3 regions of the Burkholderia theae genome follow, and region 3 is predicted to be linked to each of the others. Evidence: predicted binding sites of a transcription regulator. Region 3 holds the regulator's gene; each other region holds the start of a gene.

Region 1 (5,841 bases), 1.5 Mb from region 3:
CGGTTCGTAACGCAGCTTCTCGATCAACGCCAACTCGTAGTCGATCCGCTCCTGCACGTGCTCGGGTATCGTTCCGGAGTAACGTTGAAGTGCACCGTCCCGAGTCTCCTGCTTGAGGTAACTCGTTGGCGTATGTCCCTTCGGCACGATCTCGTCGGGATACTCGTAGCGAAGCGTGCCGAGGTCGAAATGACACGCATCGAGAATCGCGCATGTCTCCGCGATCTCCTCCGGCGAAAACAGCTTCGCGATCCGTCCGCGCGAACGCAGATGCTGCTCCGCATTCGGCGCAAGCGCATAACCGCACTCCGAAACCGGCATGCCGACGCGGATCGCCGTCATCACATCCTGCAGCGCCTTGCACGAACGCCGGTGCATCGTCACATCGCCGAGTGCAACGACGCGCACGCCACGCCGCTCGCCCGCCGCGCGAATCTCCTCGCGCTGCACACCATCCAGCGCGCGCTGCAATTGCACGAGCCCAAGCCGCGCACGCTCGCCGAACGTCGTGCGAAACCATGCGACCTGCGCATCGAGCACGTTCGCGCGAACCGGATACGCGGGGACAAGAATCGCGAAGCAATCCGGCACCCCGCGCAGATGTACGAATTCCTCGGGGGGTGCCGACAGCATCCGCGACGTCAGCGTGTAGGTGCCCTTCGGCGATGCCATCCGCCGCCACGAAATCAGCTCGGACAGGTTGCCGTAACCCTCGCGGTTCTGCGCAAGCAACACGAGCCCGAACGCACCGGGGCCCGGATCGTGGCCGGGCGCGACTTCATCCGGCGTGACGTCGAAATACGAACCGATGACGAGCGGCAGCCCCGGCAGCCCTTTCGCCTTTGCCTCTGCCTTCACCGCGACATGCATGCGTGGTGCGCCTGCGAGCGAGCATTCGTCGGTGATCGCGATCCCGCGATAGCCGAGCTCGACCGCACGCTCGACCAGTTCCTCCGCATGCGACGCGCCATGCAGGAACGAAAAGTTCGAACGGCAGAACAACTCCGCGTAGTCAGGAAGAAACTTGAATTCCGCAGCCATCACCGTTCACCCGAACAGGCCGTGCAGGAACCAGCGCGGCTCGGACTCGCTCCCCGCTCGCTCCCTGAACACCCAGTAGCACGCACCGGCTTCATCCTGCGCAACGTGATAATCGCGCGCGGCAAGCTGACCGTCGAACCACCCGGCCTCGATCCGCTCGGGCGACGACATCATCCTGAGCGGCGTATGAAATACCGGCCGGTTCTCGCGCATCAACAACGGCTGCGGCTCGGCCAGCAGCCACGCGGGACGCGGCGGCACGGCCGGCGGACCACCGGCCGGCTTGCCGGCCTGCGCATCGAGCGGCAGCCAGCGGTTCGCGGCCTCGGGCCGGTGATCGGCAACGGGCGCCGCACGCAGCACGTTCTCCGCGCCGAGCCGCGCGGCCAGCAACTCGAACAGCCGCGCACGCGTCTCGCGCGTGCCGCCCGGCTCGGGAAAAAGATCGTCGGCCGGCGGCGCGACCGATTCGACGCGGGTGGCCTTCAGACGCACCGCGATCACCGCGGCCGGCAACTCGACGCGCGCGAGCCGCTCGCCGAGCAGCCGCATGAAGTGCACCTCGTCGCGCACGGGCGCGGCGAACGCGAGTTCGAGCGGCGTCGGCGGCACGGCCTGGCGGCCGCGCTCGTGCTCGAGATCGAACGTCATCGCGGCCAGCGACAGTTGCCGCGCGGCCAGCCAGCCGCAGAGCTGCACGACGAGCCGCCGCGCGGCGAACAGCACGGCTTCCGCGTATTCGACCCGCTCCGGCAATTCGAGCCGCACGTCGAACACGGGCGGCACCGCCATCCATGCAAGCGGCTCGACCGCCTCGCCGTATGCGCGGTCGAGCGCGGCCAGCAGCGCGGGCCCGCAGCGGCGCTGCAGCCCCGCGCGCGGCAGCCCGCGCAGATCGGCGAGCGTGCGGCACCCGAGACCGTCGAACCAGCCCGCATACGGACGCGCATCGGGCAACAGCACACAGGGCAGCCCGTCGAGCGAGCGGACGAGCGAGGCCTGAGCGGCGACGCGGCGCCGGATGCGCGCACGGGACGACGTGCGCGCGAGCAGCCACGCACCGCGCCCGGTCGGTGCGGCGGACAGGCGCGCCGCGTAGCCGAGCGCCGCGAGCGTCGCGCGCACCTGGCGGCACAGCGACGGCAGGCCGCCGAACAGGCGCAGGCTCGGGCCGACGTCGACGATCAGCGTGGCTTCGTCGTCGAGCGCGACGCACGGCGAGAAGCGCAGCAACGCGAGCGCGACCGCGCGCAGCGCATCGGCCTCGCGCGCGGGATCGCGTTCGACGAGCTGCGTCTCGGGCGCGAGCGTCAGCACGCCGCCGCGCTTCATGCCCGCGCGCACGCCGTGCCGCTGCGCGAGCGCATCGGCGATCAGCACGACGCCCTGCTCGAGCACCGCGCAGCCGGCGCCGCCGGCCTCCGCGTCAGACGGCTGCGGGGCGCACACGTCGAGCGGCAGGCGCGGCAGATGGATGCCGAGCAAGACGCGCATAACGACTCTCCACGATGGGCGACGGCAGGTCGAGCGCGAGCGGCTCGCTGCGTGCGGGACCGCGACGCTTGACGATGTCGAGCGAGACGCCGCCCGGCACGGGATACAGCACGACGCGCAGCACGGCCGGCGACGGCTGCCGCGCGGCCGACAGCGGGCGCAGCATCACGAACAGCGTGTCGCCCGTGCGCGCGGCCGCGAGATGCAGGCGCCGCAGCGCATCGGGCCGCGCGTCCTGCCAGAGCAGCAGCGCGCCGCAGCAGCCGGTCTTGAGCGCCTGCTCGGCGGCCCACAATGCATCCGTGCGGCTGCCGGCGCGCAGCCACAGCAGCGCGTCGGCCGGCACGCCGAGACTGGCGAGCGCGGTCGCATGCGGCGATTGCGGCGGCGCGACGAGCGCGAGCGGACGCCGGGCGCTGACGGTGCGGGCGAGCGCGGGCGCGAGCAGCCGCATCTCGCCACAACCCGGCTGCGCGGCCAGCAGTTCGACGAGCCCGCCGACCGGCCAGCCGCCGCCCGGCAGTTCGGCGGTCAGCGGCGCGAAGCCGGTATCGATCGTGCGCGGGCCGCCGCGCGCGAGCTGCGAGCCGCGCCAGAGCGACGGATGAAGGGATTCGGGAGAAATGGAGGATGCGAGCATGACGCCACCCACAACTGTATGGATATACAGTATATGGCAATGCGCTCACGCCGCACAGCACCGGTGCGAAACCGGTGTTTCGTCAGAGGAAAACAGGGAGGGAAGCCGGCGCGCGCGCCATGTTACGGCGCGCCGGCCCGCCGGTCAGCTCAGCAACAACGCGTCGTCGTCGAGCTGCTCGTGACGCACCTTCTCGAACATCTGCAGCAGGTCCGGCACGTCGAGCCCCTTGCGCGCGTCGCCCGACACGTCGAGCACGACCTGCCCCTGGTGCAGCATCACCGTGCGGTCGCCATAGTCGAGCGCCTGCCGCATGCTGTGTGTGACCATCATCGTGGTCAGCTTGCTCTCGGCGACGATGCGCGCGGTCAGCTCCAGCACGAACGCGGCCGTCTTCGGGTCGAGCGCGGCCGTGTGCTCGTCGAGCAGCAGGATCCGCGACGGCCGCAGCGACGCCATCAGCAGGCTCACGGCCTGCCGCTGGCCGCCCGACAGCAGCCCGATCCGGTCGGTCAGCCGGTTCTCGAGGCCGAGATTCAGCAGCCGCAGCTTGTCGCGGAACAGCTCGCGCGACGGCCGGTCGAGCGCGGCCCGGAAGCCGCGCCGCACGCCGCGCGCCGTCGCGAGCGCCATGTTCTCCTCGATCGTCAGCGCCTCGCAGGTGCCGGCCATCGGATCCTGGAACACGCGCGCGACGAGGTGCGCGCGGTCCCACGCGGCCTGGCGCGTGACGTCCGTGCCGTCGATCGAGATGCGCCCCGAATCGACGCGCTGGTCGCCGCTGACCGCATTGAGGAAGGTCGACTTGCCGGCGCCGTTCGAGCCGATCACCGCGACGAACTGGCCGTCGGGGATCTCGAGCGACAGCCCGCGCAGCGCGCGCGTCTCGATCGGCGTGCCGGGATTGAACGTGAGTTTCAGGTCTTGTGCGGACAGCATGTCATGCCCCTCCGTTCTTGCGCGCGAACAGCTTCTTGCGCGTCGCCGGCAGCACCAGCGCGATCGTGACGAGCGCGGCCGTCACGAGGTTCAGATCCTGCGCCTTCAGGCCGATGAATTCGCTGTTCAGCGCGAGCGCGATGAAGAAGCGGTAGACGATCGCGCCGAGCACGACCGCGAGCGTCGTCAGCACGAGCCGGCGCGCGGGCAGCAGCGTCTCGCCGATGATCACGGCGGCCAGCCCGATCACGATCGTGCCGATCCCCATCGAGATGTCCGCGCCGCCCTGCGTCTGCGCGAACAGCGCGCCGGCGAGCGCGACGAGCGCGTTCGACAGCGCCATCCCGGCGAGCGTCGCGCGGCCCGTCGCGATGCCTTGCGCACGCGCCATCCGCGGATTCGCGCCGGTCGCGCGCATCGCGAGGCCGAGCTGCGACGAGAAGAACCAGTCGAGGCCGAGCTTCGCGACCACGACGACGATCGCGAGTAGCGCCGGGCGCAGCACGTAGTCGGGCATCCAGTCGGGCTGCAGCACGGTGAAGAGCGTCGGCTCGGTGATGAGCGGCACGTTCGGCCGACCCATGATCCGCAGGTTCACCGAATAGAGCGCGATCATCATCAGGATGCTGGCGAGCAGATCCATGATCTTCAGGCGCACGTTGAGCCAGCCGGTGATGAAGCCGGCCACCGCGCCCGCGACGATCGCGAACACTGTCGCGGAGAACGGGTCGTAGCCGGCCGAGATCAGCGTCGCGGCAACGGCGCCGCCGAGCGGAAAGCTGCCGTCGACGGTAAGGTCGGGGAAGTTGAGGATGCGAAACGAGATCAGCACCCCGAGGGCGACGAGACTGAAGATCAGGCCGATCTCCAGGGCGCCCAGTAACGAGAACAGAGACATGATGGGGAATCCTGTTGCTTCCCGGCCGGACGTGTACGGCCGGGCGAAGCGGACGGGCGGCCCCGGGTGGGAGCCGCCCGTCCGGCGGTATCGTTCAGGCCCGGATCGGGCCTGCCAGCGCGGCGGTCGGGCCGCGGCTTACTTGATGACCGTCTTCGCTTCCTTCACGAGATCCGACGACAGCGTCACGCCCTGCTTCGCGGCCGCGCCCGTGTTGACGAACAGCTCGAGGTTGCTGCTCGTCTCCGACGCGATCGCGCCCGGCTTCTGGCCCTTCAGGATGCGCGCGACGACCTTGCCCGTCTGGCGACCGAGGTCGCCGTAGTTGATGCCGAGCGCGGCGATGCCGCCACGCTTCACGCTGTCGGTATCGCCGGCGACGAGCGGGATCTTCGCTTCGTTCGCGACCTTCACGAGCGCTTCGTACGCGGACACGACGTTGTTGTCGGTGTTCGTGTAGATCACGTCGACCTTGCCGATCAGGCTCTTCGCGGCCGGCCCGATGTCGACGGTGCGCGGCGCGGCCGCTTCCTTGAGCGTCATCCCCTGCTTCGCGAGGAGCTCCTTGAGCGCTTGAACGACGACGACCGAATTCGCCTCGCCCGGGTTATAGACCATGCCGACCGTCTTCGCATTCGGCACGACGCGCTTGATCAGCGCGACCTGGCGATCGAGCGGCAGCTTGTCGGACACGCCCGTCACGTTGGTGCCCGACGGGCCCCAGCCCTTCACGAGCTGCGCGGCGACCGGATCGGTGACGCCCGAATAGACGACGGGCACGCTCTTGGTCGCCGCGACGACCGACTGCGCGGCCGGCGTCGCGATCGCG
Region 2 (5,841 bases), on a different replicon from region 3:
ACGTCGGGCGCCGCGCGGCGGCATCGCGTGATCACCGATGCCGTGCATGCCGACGACGGCAAGATCGCGCTGCAGATCCTGCATACGGGCCGTTACGGTTATCACCCGTTCGCGGTCGCGCCGTCGAAGATCAAGTCGCCGATCTCGCCGTTCGCGCCGCACGAACTGAGCGCGCGCGGTGTCGAGCGGCAGATTCGCGCGTTCGTCCGCTGCGCGCAGCTCGCGCGCGAAGCCGGCTACGACGGCGTCGAGATCATGGGCTCCGAGGGTTACCTGATCAACCAGTTCATCTCGATGCATACGAACAAGCGCACCGACCAGTGGGGCGGGTCGTACGAGAACCGCATCCGGCTGCCGATCGAGATCATCGAGCGCACGCGCGAAGCGGTCGGCCGCGATTTCATCCTGATCTACCGGCTGTCGATGCTCGACCTGATTCCGGACGGCAGCGACTGGAACGAGACCGTGCAGCTCGCGAAGGCCGTCGAGCGCGCGGGCGCGACCATCATCAACACGGGGATCGGCTGGCACGAGGCACGCGTGCCGACGATCGCGACGTCGGTGCCGCGCGGCGCGTTCGCCTGGGTCACGAAAAAGATGAAGGGCGAGGTCGGCATTCCGCTCGTGACGACCAACCGGATCAACCGGCCCGAGGTGGCCGAGCAGATTCTCGCGGACGGCTGCGCGGACATGGTGTCGATGGCGCGCCCGCTGCTCGCGGATGCCGAGTTCGTCGTCAAGGCCGCGCAGGGCCGCGCCGACGAGATCAACACCTGCATCGGCTGCAATCAGGCGTGTCTCGATCATGCGTTCAAGAACAAGATCGCGTCGTGCCTGTTGAATCCGCGCGCGTGCCACGAGACGGAACTGAACTATGCGCCCGCGCAGCAGCCGAAGCGCATCGCGGTGGTCGGCGCGGGGCCGGCCGGGCTCGCGTGTTCGACCGTGCTCGCGCAGCGCGGCCATCAGGTCGACCTGTTCGACGGCGCAGCCGAGATCGGCGGCCAGTTCAACATGGCGAAGCAGGTGCCGGGCAAAGAAGAGTTTCATGAAGCGTTGCGCTACTTCGGCCGCCAGGTCGAGCTGACCGGCGTGAACCTGCACCTGAACCGCCGCGTCGACGCGAGCGACCTGATCGCGGGCGGCTACGACGAGATCGTGCTCGCGACCGGCGTGGCGCCGCGCGACCCGAAGATCCCCGGGCAGGACGGGCCGAACGTGCTCAGCTATATCGACGTGCTCGCGGGTAAGCAACCGGTCGGCCGGCGGGTCGCGGTGGTCGGTGCGGGCGGGATCGGCTTCGATGTCGCCGAGTATCTGGTGCAGGATGGCGAGTCGCCGGCGCTCGACCTGGAAGAATGGAAGGCCGAGTGGGGCGTGACCGACCCGGCCGCGACGCGCGGCGGCGTGACGCGTGCGCAGGTTGCGGCGCCCGCACGTGAAGTGACGCTGCTGCAGCGCAAGGCCGCGCCGCTCGGCAAGGGGCTTGGCAAGACGACCGGCTGGATCCACCGCGCGACGCTGAAGATGAAGCAGGTAAAGATGATCGGCGGCGTGAACTACGAGCGGATCGATGCGCGCGGACTGCACGTGTCGTACGGCGAGCAGCGCACCGATCATGAACTGATCGAAGCCGATACGATCGTGCTCTGCACGGGGCAGGAGCCGCAGCGCGCGCTGCTCGCGCCGCTGCAGGCGGCCGGGCGCTCGGTGCACCTGATCGGCGGCGCGGAACTGGCCGCCGAACTCGATGCGAAGCGCGCGATCGATCAGGGTTCGCGGCTCGCCGCGCGGCTCTGATAGCACGATTGCTCGATGGCGCGCGGCGCGTAGCCGCGATGGCATGCGCTGTCCCAGGATTCGGCGCTTGCGCCGGCGCGGCCTGACCGGAAGGCCGCGCCGCCCGCCGCGGTCATTCCATCTCGACGCGCTGTGCCTCTGTCTCTTCCGCTTCGAGCATCGCCTTGACGATCAGATAGACGGCAGGCAGATCGTCGTCGTCGCGCTTCCAGTCGACGGCTTCCTCGATGTCCGCCGCGACCATTCGGCTGTCGCGCAGCCGGATGAATGCATCAACGACGGTCGGATCGTTGCGGTTCAGGAAACCGGGGTTCGAGAACGCAAGCTCTTCGACATTCAACAGCGCCTGCCAGCTCATCGTGCGGACCGCGGCCGGATGGCTGCGCCGCTTCAGGCCGAGCGCCCGCTGCGCGGGGGCGCCGACGACGCGTTGAAGATCGACGACCGCCTGCCGCGCGGCGCGCTCGAAGTGGATCGGGTTGAAACCGGGTTGCTCGGGATCGAATGCGGATGACTGGAACATGGTCGCCTCACAAAAATCCGTCCGTCGATGGGTGACGGAATTCGGGTCAAATGGTGCAAAAGCACTGTAAATATATACAGTGTTCGAGGCGGTTTCAAGTCCCGAATGAAGAATCTTGCAGCAGAGCCGGGCGGCCCCGGCGAAGGCGACCGAAACCGGCAATCGCGCGCCGTCCGGCACGCCGTTCCCCGCCGTGCAGAATCCGGCCGCCGTCGTTGGCTTATACCGATGCCGCAATCGTCTCCCGCAGCCACCGATGCGCCGGATCGCGATGCACGCGTTCGTGCCACAGCATCGACATTTCATAGCCGGGCACCTCGACCGGCGCTTCCACCACACGCAGCGCGGGCACGTCGCGCACCAGCCGCTCGGGCAGCATCGCGACGAGATCGGTGCTGGCAACGGCCGACATCACGAACAGGAAATGCGGCACGGACAGCACGACGCGCCGCGTGGCGCCGACTTTCGCGAGCGCTTCGTCCGTCACGCCGAAGAAGCCGCCGCCGTCGGGCGACACGATCACGTGTTCGAACGTGCCGAACTGCGCGAGCGTGGGGCGCCGCTTCAGCTTCGGATGATCGTTGCGGCCGATGAGCACGTAACGCTCGGCGAACAGCGGCAGGCGCCGCATGCCGGCCGGCGAACCCTCGGTCGTATGGAATGCGAGGTCGATGCCGTTGCGCTCCGCGTCCTGCTCGATGCGCGGCGGCACGAGCTCGACGACGGCCAGCCGCGTGCCGGGGGCGGCCGACCGCAGCGTGTTCAGCGCCGGCAGCACGATCGTCGATTCGCCGTAGTCGGTCGCGGCCACGCGCCACGTGTTCGTCGCGGTCGCGGGATCGAACGGCGTGGCGGGGCTCACCGCGCGTTCGACGGCTTCCAGCGCGTCCCGCACCGGCTCGCGCAGCGCTTCCGCACGCGCGGTCGGCCGCATCCCGCGCGGCCCCGGCAACAGCAGCGGATCGCCGAACAGGTCGCGCAGTTTCTGCAACTGCACGCTGACCGACGGCTGCGACAGGTTCAGCTTCTCGGCCGCGCGCGTGACGTTGTGTTCGGCGAGCAGCACGTCCAGCGTGACGAGCAGGTTCAGATCGAGCCGTCTGAGATTATTCATGGTTATACCTGGAATATCAGGAATTCATTTCAAATATACCTTCGACGGCCGCATCCTGCAGTCATTCAATCAACGGAGTGACGAACATGAATGTGCTGATCGTTTATGCCCATCCCGAACCGCGTTCGCTGAACGGCGCGCTGCGCGACTTCGCTGTCGCGCATCTCGAAGCGGCCGGCCACACGGTGCAGGTGACCGACCTGTATGCAATGAACTGGAAGGCGGCATTCGACGCAAACGACGTGACCGATCGCGAGGCCGGTGCGCGCTTCAATCCGTCGCTCGACTCGAAGCATGCGTTCGCGACCGGCACGCAGCGCGAGGACATCGCGCGCGAGCAGGACAAGCTGAAGTGGGCCGACGCGGTGATCCTGCAGTTTCCGCTGTGGTGGTTCTCGATGCCGGCGATCATGAAGGGCTGGGTCGAGCGCGTGTATGCGTACGGCTTTGCCTATGGTGTCGGCGAGCATTCGGACACGCGCTGGGGCAACCGCTACGGCGAAGGGTCGCTGGCCGGCAAGCGGGCGATGGTGATCGTCACGGCAGGCGGGTGGGAGTCGCACTACAGCCCACGCGGCATCAACGGGCCGATCGACGACGTGCTGTTCCCGATCCAGCACGGGATGCTGTATTACCCGGGTTTCGACGTGTTGCCGCCGTTTGTGATCTACCGGACGGGGAAGATGAACGAAGCGCGCTTCGAGGAAACGCGCGCGGCGCTTGGCACGCGTCTCGACGATCTGTGGACCACGCAGCCGATTCCGTTCCGGCGGCAGAACGCGGGCGACTACGAGATTCCGGCGCTGACGCTGAAGGACGAGATCGCGCCGGGGAAGGCGGGGTTCGCGGCGCATCTCGCGCACGTGCGCTGATCGTGCGCGGCAAGCATGAATGAGATGACCGGCCGCGCTAAAGCGCGGCACGAGCATATCGACACGTGCGGCCGATTCAAGTAGTTTCCGGAGATCGACGCGATTCGTCTGCGTAATGGGCGGTGCGAGGCTGCGTGCCCGCGCAGCGAATCGGTCTCGACGGAGAACAACAATCATGTCTTTCGAACAAGCGGGCCCCCCGGAATCGACCGACGACGATCGCGCCAGCCTGCTGATTGCACTCGAAGCCGGCGGTTATGTCACGGAGGAACAGGCGGCGCGCGTCACGCAGCGACTGAAGGACGCACCGGCCGAGCTGCCCGACACCGATTCCGCGCGCACGCTGCTCGACTGGCTGATCGCCGAGGGCTACACGACATCCGAGGCGGAGACGAAGGCGACGCAGGAACTGCTCGACGGCCGTTTCGCGGACGTTCGCGCGAAACTCATCCTGATGAAATTGCTGGAGGAGATCGATCCGCCGCGCTTCGAACAGCGTCTGACCGAAACGGTCGCATCGATCCAGCGCGAGCAGAAGCGGAAACAGGCGCTGATCGGCGTCGGCGGCCTGGCCGTTGCGCTGGCGGTGGGCGCCTACCTGCTGTGGCCCGCGTCGACACCCGCGTGCGGCGCGTCGAGCACGGTCAAGACGCTGTCCTCGCTGATGTTCGACGCGCGCATGGACATGATGCGCAAGAACCCGATGCAGATGCTGGACCAGGGCAGTACGACCTTTCCGCGCGTCAGCAACCACCGGGAAGTTGGCTACGACGAGGCCAATCGCTCGCGCGGCTGCCTGGCGGACCTGAGTGTCGCCGACGAGCATACGACGCTCGGTTACGTGGTCCGGCAGGACGACAAGGACAAGAGCACCTTCGTCGTGCAGACGTTCCCTTCCGAATACGTGACGGCTCGCTACAGCGCACAGGGCCTCAATCCGAAACTCGGCGCACCGCTCGGTCGCGACGTGATCGGCACCGCGTTCATGGCGGGTGTCGCGCAACTCGACAAGAGCGTGTCGGAGCGCTCGCCGAGCTATGGCAAGCCGATGCCGGGCGATGACGAGCCGACGACGCTGACGAGCAGCGTGCTGGGCGTCATGCCGGCCGCCGATTGCAAGCAGCTCGACGGCGACCATGTATCGTGTCCGCTGCTGATCGACTATCGCGACAGGCTGCTCGGTGCGATCGGCGCGTCGTCGATGCTGCAGTTGAAGGGTGATTTCACGTTCGTCAAGGACGGCAGCGGTTGGAAGACCGCCGACGATTTCGACAAGACGCTGATGCAGGCGATCGTCGCACGACGTGTCGCGAAGGTGTACGGCGACGACGTCGCCGACAAACTGGATGCGCAGAAGTAACATCTCGGCAACGGCCGGGCGCGTGTGTGCGTGCGCGGCACGATCCGACGCTGCGGATGACGATGTGAAACGGGCGACCCGCGATGCAATCGCAGGCCGCCCGTGTCTTCGGTGGCCGAGGCCGCCTGGCGGCAGCCTCGTCGACCCCTCGCTCAGCGATCGTCTTCCCGAA
Region 3 (5,841 bases):
TTCAGCGGCACGGCGATCGCGGCGACGGTCAGCGTCAGCTTGATCGCCGCCCAGGCATCGGGATCGGCCAGCGATTCGAGGTAGAAGCCGACACCCTTTCTCAGCGCCTCGACGAACACCGCGGCGAGCGGCACGACGAGGAAGAACGCGAGGAACGCCAACGCGATGCCCGTGAGCAGCCAGCGCACGACGCGCGACTCGCTGACGGGGTCGAGCCGCTTCGCGGCGCGCCCGCGCGCGGCCGACGACGGGGTTTTCAGCACGACGGTGGCCTCCTGGTTCATTGCTGGCCTCCTGCCGCGGTTGCGACGACGGTCGCGGGTGCGGGGCCGCTCGCGCCCTTGCTCGTGCGGCGCTGCAAATACCATTGCAGCGTGTTGATCAGCAGCAGCATCAGGAACGACACGACCAGCATCACAACCGCGAGCGCGGTCGCGCCCGCGTAGTCGTACTGTTCGAGCTTCGTGATGATGAGCAGCGACGTGATCTCGGATTTCATCGGCACGTTGCCGGCGATGAAGATCACCGAGCCGTATTCGCCGAGCGCACGCGCGAACGCCAGCGCGAAACCGGTGAGCAGCGCCGGCAGCACGGCCGGCAGCACGACGCGGCGGAACGTCAGCCAGCGCGACGCGCCGAGGCACGCGGCGGCCTCTTCCTGCTCGCGCTCGAAATCCTCGAGTACCGGCTGCACGGTGCGCACGACGAATGGCAGCCCGATGAAGGTCAGCGCGACCAGCACGCCGGCCGGCGTGAACGCGATCTTGATGCCGAGCGGCGCGAGATACTGGCCGACCCAGCCGTTGGTCGCATAGACGGCCGCAAGCGAAATGCCGGCGACCGAGGTCGGCAGCGCGAACGGCAGGTCGACGATCGCATCGACGATCCGCTTGAACGGGAACGTGTAGCGCACGAGCACCCACGCGACGAGGAAGCCGAACACGGCGTTGATCAGCGCGCCGCCGAGCGCGGCCGAGAACGTCAGCCGGTACGATGCGAGCACGCGCGGCGACGTGACGGCGGTGACGAACTGGTCCCACGACAGCGTCGCGGTCTTCAGGAACGTGGCGGCGAGCGGAATCAGCACCACGAGGCTCAAATAGGCCACCGTGATGCCTAGCGTCACGCCGAAACCGGGCAGCGCGCTCGGCTTGCGAAAGGTGTACGTCGTCATCGGATGCTCTTGCTGGGTCGTTGCTGCTCATGGGTCCGACGCAAACGCCGGCGCGGTGAATCGCGCCGGCGGCCCGTCGGGGATGCGGCGCACTGCGTGGCGCACCGCTGTGGTTATGGCGTTACTGCGGCTTGTAGATCGAATCGAACACGCCGCCGTCCGCGAAATGCGTCTTCTGCGCATTCGTCCAGCCGCCGAACGTGTCGTCGACCGTGTACAGCTTCAGCTTCGGGAACTGCTTCGTCAGTTCGGCCGGCACGTTCTTCGAACGCGGCCGGTAGTAGTTGCGCGCCGCGATCTCCTGGCCCTGCGGGCTGTACAGGAAATTCAGGTACGCGTCGGCCAGCTTGCGCGTGCCCTTCTTGTCGACCACCTTGTCGACCACCGCGACGGGCGGCTCGGCCAGGATGCTCACCGACGGCACGACGATCTCGAACTTGTCGGTGCCGAACTCCTTGACCGACAGGAATGCCTCGTTTTCCCATGCGATCAGCACGTCGCCGATCCCGCGCTGCACGAAGCTCGTCGTCGCGCCTCGCGCGCCCGAATCGAGCACACCCGCATTCTTGTAGAGCTTCGTGACGAATTCCTTCGCCGTCTGCTCGTTGCCGCCCGGCTTGTGCAGCGCGTATGCCCACGCGGCCAGGTAGTTCCAGCGCGCGCCGCCCGACGTCTTCGGGTTCGGCGTGACGATCGAGATGCCCGGCTTGGTCAGGTCGTCCCAATCCTTGATCCCCTTCGGATTGCCCTTGCGCACGAGGAATACGATCGTCGACGTGTACGGCGAAGCGTTGTCGGGCAGGCGCTTCTGCCAGTCCTTGTTGACAAGCCCCTTGTTCGCGAGCGCGTCGATGTCGTAAGCGAGCGCCAGCGTGACCACGTCGGCCTGCAGGCCGTCGAGCACCGATCGAGCCTGCGCGCCCGAGCCGCCGTGCGACTGCTTGAAGTTGACGGTCTCGCCCGTCTTCGCCTTCCACTCCTTGCCGAACGCCTGGTTGAAGTCCTGATACAGCTCGCGCGTCGGGTCGTACGACACGTTCAGGAAGGTCGTATCGGCCTGCGCATGCGTCGCGACGCCCAGCGCCGCCGCCGCGCCCAGCGCGAGTGTTGCGATCAGGCGGCCCACCCCGCCCACCAGCCCCGTATTGCGCTTCGCCATCCTTGGTTCTCCAGTGTTGTCGGTATTGCGATGTCGGGCCAGTCTAACGAACGGGTTACATGATTAAAAATAATCGTTCTTCATTTTTTAATACTCAAAAGTGCTAACGCAGACGGGATGGACGGTTGCGGCGGATAAACCGGCGTCCGGACGTCGCGGAATCGCGTCGGAACCGGCGCGATCGCGTCGAACCTCACGTAACACTTGAATTTCGCGAAGTACTGTATAAAAATACAGCTCACTGTCTATCCATACAGTTGAGCCATGACCAAACTCACCGCCCGTCAGCAGCAAGTGTTCGACTTGATCCGTCGCGCGATCGAACGCTCCGGATTCCCGCCCACCCGCGCCGAGATCGCGGCCGAACTGGGCTTCAGCTCGCCGAATGCGGCCGAGGAGCACCTGCGCGCACTGGCGCGCAAGGGTGTGATCGAGTTGGCCGCCGGCGCGTCGCGCGGCATCCGCCTGCTCGGCCTCGAAGATTCCCCGCACCAGTTCACGCTGCCGCATGCCGGCCTGATGCAGCTGTCGCTGCCGCTCGTCGGCCGCGTCGCGGCCGGTAGCCCGATCCTCGCGCAGGAGCACATCTCGCAGCATTACGCGTGTGATCCCGCGCTGTTCTCCAGCAAGCCCGACTACCTGCTGAAGGTGCGCGGCCTGTCGATGCGCGACGCCGGCATTCTCGACGGCGACCTGCTCGCCGTGCAGAAGCGCACCGAAGCGAAGGACGGCCAGATCATCGTCGCGCGTCTCGGCGACGACGTCACGGTCAAGCGCCTGATGCGCCGGCCGGGCGGTCTCGAGCTGATCGCGGAGAACCCCGATTACGAAAACATCTTCGTCAAGGCCGGCAGCGCGGAATTCGCGCTGGAAGGCATCGCCGTCGGGCTGATCCGATCCGGCGAACTCTGACATTCCGTCTCGTTAGGAGAACATCATGGAACGCCTTGCCCGCCTGCTGCCTTTCCGTCAATTCGGTCGCCTGCGTCATCTGCGCGGCCGCACGCCCTGCGCACCGCTGTCCGCGGCGGCGCCTGTGGAAGAAGAAGTCGCAGTCGAACGGCAGGCGTCGCTGCTGCCGTCAGCGCTTCCCGCCTTCGCGCGGGTATCGCTGAACGCCGGTCTGAATCACGCGGAACCTGCGCGCCGCGCGCCGGTGCGCGTCTATCACGGCCGTTCGCGCCTGATCATGGTCGGCACGATCGATGCCGTGTGCCGGATGATCGATCGCTGCATCGCCGAGGAACGATCGGCCACGCCAGGCGGTCTCTGATTGCGGAACATTCCCGCACCGGAGGCAACGTGACTGGATCTTCGGGCCGCGCATGGCGGCTCAAGCCCCTGCTGATCGCCGTGCTGGCCGTCGCCGTCATTGCGGCGATCGGTTATGCATATGCGTCGCCATACGTCGCGCTCGGCCGCCTGAAATCGGCGATCGATGCGCGCGATGCGCAAGCCATCAGTGAATATGTCGATTTTCCGTCGCTGCGCATCAGTCTGAAGCAGCAGGTCACGGAAGAGTTGATGCGCCGGATCGACGCGGTGAAGAAGAACAATCCGTTCGCGGTGATCGGTGCGCTGATCGGGTCCGCGCTGATCGGCCCGCTGGTCGATGCATACGCAACCCCGGAGGGCGTGGCCGCGCTGATGAGCGGCTTGCCGCCGCGCGGCAATCCAGGCGAGCGTCCGCCCGAATGGTCGAATCTGCCGCAAGGCAATGCACCGGCCGCACCGCCGGCCAATCCGGCTCCGGCAAGCGCAGCCGTTCCGGGCAGCAACGCGGTCGCCACGGCCGCGTCATCGCCGGCACCGGCCCCTGCCGCACCGGCCAGCGCGGGCGATGCAACGCATCCACCGCACCAGCAGCAAACCAGTGCCGGCTACCGGAATGTCGACGAATTCGTCGTGACCTATCAGCGAAGCGCCGACGGCACCCGCTATGCGGCGATATTCCACCGCTTCGGCCTGTTCTCGTGGAAGCTGTCCGCGATCGACCTGCATGCGTAGCCGGCCGCGGTCGACGCCCGCGCCGCTGATGTGGCGCGGCGCCTGACCGGCGCGAATCGCCGGTCAGGCCGTCGTCAAGTCATCAGATCATTTGCCGCTCGCCGTAGCCGCTTCACGCTCGCGCGCGATTTCGGCCTTCTGCTCTTGCGCGGACGAGCACGCAACCAGAATGCTGCAGTTCACACGGTCGAGCAGTTGCGTATTCCCCGACCCCATCCACCATCTCGACAACCCGCTACGGCACCGGTGGCCGACGACGACGAGGTCAACCTTCAGTTCCGTCGCGAGATTCGCGATTTCGTCGATCGGATAGCCGAACGCGAAATGGCCTTCGGCCTGTACGCCGCGCTCGCGTAGCCAGTTCACGCCTTCCTGCAGGATTTCACGCGCGGTTTCCTCGAATCGGCCACACGCGACGTCGGTCAGCAAACCCGCGCTTTGTGCAATGCTCGAACGCATGTCGACGACCGACAGCAAATGCGTCTCGGCCTTCAGGTCCATTGCGAGATTGGCACCGCAACGCAGTGCCTTGCGCCCTTCGAGCGAGCCGTCGTAACACAGCAAAATCTTGTTGTAGCTAGCCATGAAACCTCCCTATCGCGACAACGAGCCTACGCATTCATCATGGTGCGCCGCAATTCAGGACGCAAGGGATGGAAAACGCTGATTCGCCCCGCTCGGCGCGTGCGCGATGATGCAGTGCACGATCGGTGCGCGCATGCATCGCACCGTGCAGGCATGCCCTGAAGAGACGCAGTCGATGCACTAGAATGGCCCGTTCGTACTCCGGCGGGCCATCAGGCGTCGGCCTCGTGCGCTTCGGTCATGCCCATGTGACACGCATTCGCCCGATCCGTTCGCAAACCGGCCACGCAGCCGACAGCGGAACGCCCGTGCGCCCGCTCACAATGACAACATGCCCATGTCCGTCGCACCGATCGATTTACGGAACGTAGAGAAGCGCTATGGCGACAAGCTCGTCGTCAACGGTCTGTCCTTCAACGTGCAAGCCGGCGAATGCTACGGCCTGCTCGGGCCGAACGGCGCCGGCAAGACCACGACGCTGAAGATGCTGCTCGGCCTCGCGCATCCCGATGCCGGCACCATTTCGCTGTGCGGCGAACCGGTTCCATCCCGTGCGCGGCATGCGCGCCAGCGCGTTGGTGTCGTCCCGCAGTTCGACAATCTCGACCCCGACTTCACGGTGCGCGAGAACCTGCTCGTGTTCAGCCGCTATTTCGGAATGTCCGCGCAGGCTGCCCGTGCGCTCGTGCGGCCGCTGCTTGAATTCGCGAAACTCGAGAACAAGGCCGATGCGAAAGTCGGCGAGCTGTCGGGCGGCATGAAGCGCCGCCTCACGCTCGCCCGCGCGCTCGTCAACGATCCCGACGTGCTGGTGCTCGACGAACCGACGACCGGCCTCGATCCGCAGGCGCGGCACCTGATGTGGGAGCGGCTGCGCTCGCTGCTCGCGCGCGGCAAGACGATCCTGATCACCACG

The links. The regulator LexA, encoded in region 3, represses DNA repair genes until DNA is damaged. The targets are predictions, from matches to a motif close to ACTGTATNNNNATACAGT.
Region 1: a site for LexA is predicted at 3,189-3,206, ahead of imuA (translesion DNA synthesis-associated protein ImuA). Genes of this name have one in related genera too.
Region 2: a site for LexA is predicted at 2,387-2,404, ahead of ACN22W_RS26095 (DUF2471 family protein). Genes of this name have one in related genera too.

Annotation. Positions count from the first base shown of each region.
Region 1 is NZ_CP183461.1:3,335,649-3,341,489, forward strand. It holds gene ACN22W_RS15715 (error-prone DNA polymerase) at 1-1,041, opposite strand, end outside; gene ACN22W_RS15720 (Y-family DNA polymerase) at 1,048-2,535, opposite strand; gene imuA (translesion DNA synthesis-associated protein ImuA) at 2,468-3,175, opposite strand; gene ACN22W_RS15730 (ABC transporter ATP-binding protein) at 3,320-4,114, opposite strand; gene ACN22W_RS15735 (ABC transporter permease) at 4,116-5,012, opposite strand; gene ACN22W_RS15740 (ABC transporter substrate-binding protein) at 5,151-5,841, opposite strand, start outside.
Region 2 is NZ_CP183462.1:1,911,608-1,917,448, reverse strand. It holds gene ACN22W_RS26100 (FAD-dependent oxidoreductase) at 1-1,800, shown strand, start outside; gene ACN22W_RS26095 (DUF2471 family protein) at 1,913-2,323, opposite strand; gene ACN22W_RS26090 (LysR family transcriptional regulator) at 2,544-3,437, opposite strand; gene ACN22W_RS26085 (NAD(P)H-dependent oxidoreductase) at 3,524-4,309, shown strand; gene ACN22W_RS26080 (hypothetical protein) at 4,485-5,669, shown strand; gene catC (muconolactone Delta-isomerase) at 5,822-5,841, opposite strand, start outside.
Region 3 is NZ_CP183461.1:1,837,576-1,843,416, reverse strand. It holds gene cysW (sulfate ABC transporter permease subunit CysW) at 1-284, opposite strand, end outside; gene cysT (sulfate ABC transporter permease subunit CysT) at 281-1,174, opposite strand; gene ACN22W_RS08680 (sulfate ABC transporter substrate-binding protein) at 1,296-2,333, opposite strand; gene lexA (transcriptional repressor LexA) at 2,598-3,245, shown strand; gene ACN22W_RS08670 (hypothetical protein) at 3,271-3,606, shown strand; gene ACN22W_RS08665 (DUF2939 domain-containing protein) at 3,636-4,340, shown strand; gene ACN22W_RS08660 (universal stress protein) at 4,428-4,925, opposite strand; gene nodI (nodulation factor ABC transporter ATP-binding protein NodI) at 5,263-5,841, shown strand, end outside.